Regions from separate parts of the Pseudomonas agarici genome, predicted to be linked through region 2. Evidence: predicted binding sites of a transcription regulator. Region 2 holds the regulator's gene; the other holds the start of a gene.
The links. The regulator sigma-54, encoded in region 2, starts transcription at its own class of promoters, with help from an activator protein. The targets are predictions, from matches to a motif close to ANTGGCATNNANNTTGCTNT.
Positions count from the first base shown of each region.

Region 1: the regulator sigma-54 is predicted to act here: its motif matches at 1,325-1,344, upstream of AWM79_RS16255 (pilin).

Region 1 is NZ_CP014135.1:3,695,733-3,698,139, forward strand. It holds gene pilB (type IV-A pilus assembly ATPase PilB) at 1-1,164, opposite strand, end outside; gene AWM79_RS16255 (pilin) at 1,391-1,822, shown strand; gene AWM79_RS16260 (O-antigen ligase family protein) at 1,900-2,407, shown strand, end outside.
Region 2 is NZ_CP014135.1:697,137-699,543, forward strand. It holds gene ptsN (PTS IIA-like nitrogen regulatory protein PtsN) at 1-221, opposite strand, end outside; gene hpf (ribosome hibernation-promoting factor, HPF/YfiA family) at 231-536, opposite strand; gene AWM79_RS03185 (RNA polymerase factor sigma-54) at 614-2,107, opposite strand; gene lptB (LPS export ABC transporter ATP-binding protein) at 2,294-2,407, opposite strand, start outside.

The DNA of each region.
Region 1 (2,407 bases), 2.5 Mb from region 2:
GTCCTGGCGTAGAAACGAGCGCAGCGCCTGGGCGAAGTCGAGCCCCTGTTTCGGGTTGACGTTAACCTGATTGATGCCTTCCATGTTGATCTCAACCGGGTCTTCGGCGGTGGAGATATTGATATCCACGGTGTTAAGGATATTCAAGCCGGTATACAACGAAACCGTTTTACCGGAACCAGTGGGGCCGGTGACCAGGATCATTCCCTGCGGCTGTTTCAGCGCCGCCATATAAAGGTCCTTCTGATCCGGTTCGTAGCCCAATGCGTCGATACCCATTTGTGCGCTGGAAGGGTCGAGGATGCGCATAACGATCTTTTCGCCCCACAGGGTCGGCAGCGTGTTGACCCGGAAATCGATGGTTTTGGTTTTCGAGATGCGCATCTTGATGCGCCCGTCTTGTGGCTTGCGCCGCTCGGAAATATCCAGGCTGGCCATTACCTTAATACGGGCGGCGATCCTGCTGGCGAGGTGGATAGGTGGCCTGGCGACCTCCCGCAACATACCGTCGGTGCGCAGACGCACGCGGTAGATCTTTTCATAGGGTTCAAAGTGCAAGTCCGAAGAGCCGCCTTTGATGGCATCCAGCAGCATCTTGTTGACGAAGCGGACCACCGGAGCATCATCGGCGTCTTGCCCCGCGATCTGTTCGTGTTTCTTGTCGTCTACCGATTCAATGTCCAGGCCTTCGAGGTCGACATCCGCCATTTCCTCCAAGCCGCTGGGGTGGCTGTCGAAGAGTTTATCGATGGCATCACTGAGCTTGTCGTCCTCTACCAGAATCGCTTCGGTAGTCAGGCCGGTGCTGAAGCGAATATCGGTAATTGCCTGATGATTGCTGGGATCGGAGATACCGACAAACAGCTTGTTGCCACGTCGCCATAAGGGCAGGACATGGTGCTGGCGGATCAGCTTTTCGCTGACCAGGCCTTTAGGTTGGCTTTCTTTGTCGAATGTGCTCAGGTCAAGCAGAGCGACCCCAAAGTGCTCCGAGGCAATTTCCGCCACCTGTCGGCTTTTGACCAGTTTATTTTGAACCAGATAGCTGACCAGGGATATGCGGTTGCGTTGGGCTTGCTGACAAGCCTGTTGAGCGTTTTTGTCGGTGATGAGCTCGGCTGCAACCAATTGCTTAGCTAGGCCAGAAAGAGCGATATCGTTCATTTTTGCACCAAACGCAAACAGTCGGACTCTTATAGCCTAGTCGGGCGGTGGCGCCAAATGGAGTGAAGACGGGTGACAAAAAATGTCAGATTTTGTTGTACGTCAGCAGCTCCTGTTTGGTTGCGAGGCGGCGGATCATCAGAATATCGAAATTTCAGTGGTTGGCATGCTGTGTGCTGCTAATCTGATAAGTCATGGGCTTTCTCCCACGCTTTGGAGGTAACGGATGAATCTACAAAAAGGTTTTACGCTGATCGAACTGATGATCGTCGTAGCGATCGTTGGTATTTTGGCTGCGGTCGCGATCCCGGCATACCAAAACTATACATACAGAGCAAAATTTGCCGAAGTTGTGTCGGTGGCCAACACCTATCAAACTGCCGTGGCAGCCTGCGCTCAGGAAAAGGGCACGGTGACTGGCTGCGCCTTGGGCACCAATGGGATACCAGCCACTGTCGCTACGACTCATGTGGCCAGCGTTGGTGTGACCGATGGAACAATAACGGTGACGCCGACCTCAACGACTAATGCAGGCTCGACTCTTATTCTCATCCCGGTCCTCGGTGCAGCCGCGCTGACTTGGAGCGTAGGCTCATCGAGCGGTTGTCTTTCAGCTCAGGGCAGCGCTCCGGCCTTGTGTAAGCTGACCGGTAGTTAATAGCGATATTTTTGGCGTTTTTAGAGTAAGCGCCTTTTGGGGCGCTTATTTTATATCGATGATATTTGAGAGATCGCATGGTTTTTTCTAGGCTCAATGGTCGATGGGAAATGCTATGTTGTTTTTTTATATATCTTGTCGTTATTTGCATTTCTAGTTCTGGTCATGACCTTCAGCGCGTTGGGCAACTGCTGGTTGGCCTTCTCTGTTTATGCTTTCTTTGGCGCAAAAGAAGCAAGGACGACAGCTTTTTTCGTGAGCCATCCTGCTGTATTTTGATTATTTTGTTTTTGGCTGTTTTTTCTGCCATGGGTTCCCGGCAACCGACCTGGGCCTTTGTAGAAATATCTGTCGTGATTGTTGGTATTTTTATTTCATTGGCTTTTTTCAAAGCGAGGGTGTGTGAAGGAGAAGAGTTTGACAGGTGGTTTTTGTGGTTCTTGATTTTTTTGTGCGCAGCTAAGGGCAGCCAGTTTTTTATTGTGCTTGTATCTTTTTTTGGAGAAGAGTCGAAGCATTTAGATACAGATCTTTTTATCGAGGGATTTTCCAACAAACGTTTCTACGGCCAATTCCAGACGTTCA
Region 2 (2,407 bases):
CAGCCTTTGAGGCGACAGTGGGGAATAGCGATGCCGTTGCCAAAACCGGTTGAGCCAAGTTTTTCACGGGCAATCAGGCTCTCGTAGACATCCTGCATTGCCAGATCGGGCACTTCGCGGGCGATCAGGTTGGCAATTTGTTCGAGGGCGCGTTTTTTACTGCCGCCCGGCACGTTCACCAGGGAACGGCCGGGGGTCAGGATGTTTTCAAGTCGAATCATGGGTGGGCGTTAGCGACCTGTACCTTGGAGCAGATGCAGGTTCTTTTCCTTATGCTTTTTCAGTTGGCGGTCCAGCTTGTCGGTAAGCAGGTCGATCGCGGCATACATGTCGTCATGTTCGGCGTTGGCGACCACCTCGCCACCGTGAATGTGCAGCGTGGCTTCGATTTTCTGCTTCAGTTTTTCGACGGCCATTGTCACCTGCACGTTGGTGATCTTGTCGAAGTGGCGCTCTAACCGGTCAAGTTTCTCGCCGATGTAGGTACGCAGGGGTTCGGTCACTTCCAGTTGGTGTCCACTGATGTTGACTTGCATACAGCTTCTCCTTCGTTGCCAGTGCATGAAGCGGCAGGCGTATGCCTGCCACTGGAACGCTGTGGCACGCCCGGCGGTTACATCAACCGCTTCCGTTCGCTGGAAGGTGCGATCCCGAGGGATTCACGGTACTTGGCGACGGTGCGACGGGCGACCTGAATGCCTTGTGCCTCCAGTAAACCAGCGATCTTGCTGTCACTCAACGGCTTTTTCTGATTTTCCGCCGCAACCAGTTTCTTGATGATCGCGCGGATCGCCGTGGACGAGCATTCACCGCCTTCGGAGGTGCTGACATGGCTGGAGAAAAAGTATTTCAACTCATAAATACCGCGAGGGGTATGCATGAATTTTTGGGTGGTGACCCGGGAAATCGTCGATTCGTGCATACCCACGGCTTCGGCGATGTCATGCAGGACCAGCGGTTTCATCGCTTCATCACCGTACTCCAGGAAGCCGCGCTGGTGTTCGACGATCTGGGTGGCGACCTTCATTAGGGTTTCGTTACGGCTCTGCAGGCTCTTGATGAACCAGCGGGCTTCCTGCAACTGATTACGCATGAAGGTGTTGTCGGCGCTGGTATCGGCGCGGCGGACAAACCCGGCGTATTGCGGATTGACCCGCAGGCGTGGCACCGACTCCTGGTTCAGTTCTACCAGCCAGCGCTCGCTGTCCTTACGCACGATGACGTCGGGCACTACATATTCGGCTTCGCTGGATTCGATCTGCGAGCCAGGGCGCGGGTTGAGGCTTTGCACCAGCTCGATGACCTGGCGCAGTTCGTCTTCCTTGAGCTTCATACGGCGCATCAACTGGCTGTAGTCGCGGCTGCCCAGCAGGTCGATATAGTCGTTGACCAGACGTTGCGCTTCGCTCAGCCATGGGGTCTCGCTCGGCAGTTGGCGCAGTTGCAGCAGCAGGCACTCGCCGAGGTTGCGGGCGCCGATGCCGGCCGGTTCGAACTGTTGGATGCGGTGCAGGACAGCTTCGATTTCGTCGAGCTCGATGTCCAGCTCCGGATCGAAGGCGTCGAGAATTTCCTCGAGGGTCTCGTCCAAGTAGCCCTGACTGTTGATGCAGTCGATCAGGGTCACCGCGATCAGCCGGTCGGTGTCGGACATCGGTGCCAGGTTCAACTGCCACAGCAGGTGGCTTTGCAGGCTTTCGCCGGCGGAGGTGCGGGTGGTGAAGTCCCACTCGTCGTCATCGCTGCTAGGCAGGCTGCTGGCGCTGGTCTGGTAAACGTCTTCCCAGGCGGTGTCGACCGGGAGTTCGTTGGGAATGCGTTCGTTCCAGTCGCCTTCCTCGAGGTTGTCGACCGTGGGCGCGGTTTCCTGGTAGGAGGTTTCCTGGACGTCGGTAGTGGGCTTTTGCTCGGTGCTGTCGGCCAGTGGATCGGCATTATCGAAGTCGTCGCCTTCTTCCTGGCGTTCGAGCATCGGGTTGGATTCCAGGGCCTCCTGGATTTCCTGCTGAAGGTCCAGGGTTGACAATTGGAGCAGGCGGATGGCCTGTTGCAGCTGCGGTGTCATCGTCAGCTGCTGGCCCATTCTTAGGACTAGCGATGGTTTCATGGCAGGGGCTTAACACCTTATTTGCCGGCGCACATGCGCCATCCACTACAGGGCGCCGGAGCGCCAAACATAAGCAAATTATATGCCTGAAATCCAAGCGTTTGCCTAGAGTGCCGTAACAATAAAAGCATAGGATGCTTTATCGAACATTCCGGCACTCAGGCGGGTAGCCAAACACCGTCGGGCTTACAGGCGGAACTCATGGCCCAGATAGACTTCCTTGACCAGCTCGTTGGCCAGGATGGTGGCCGAATCGCCTTCGGCGATCAGTTGTCCATCATTGACGATATAGGCGGTTTC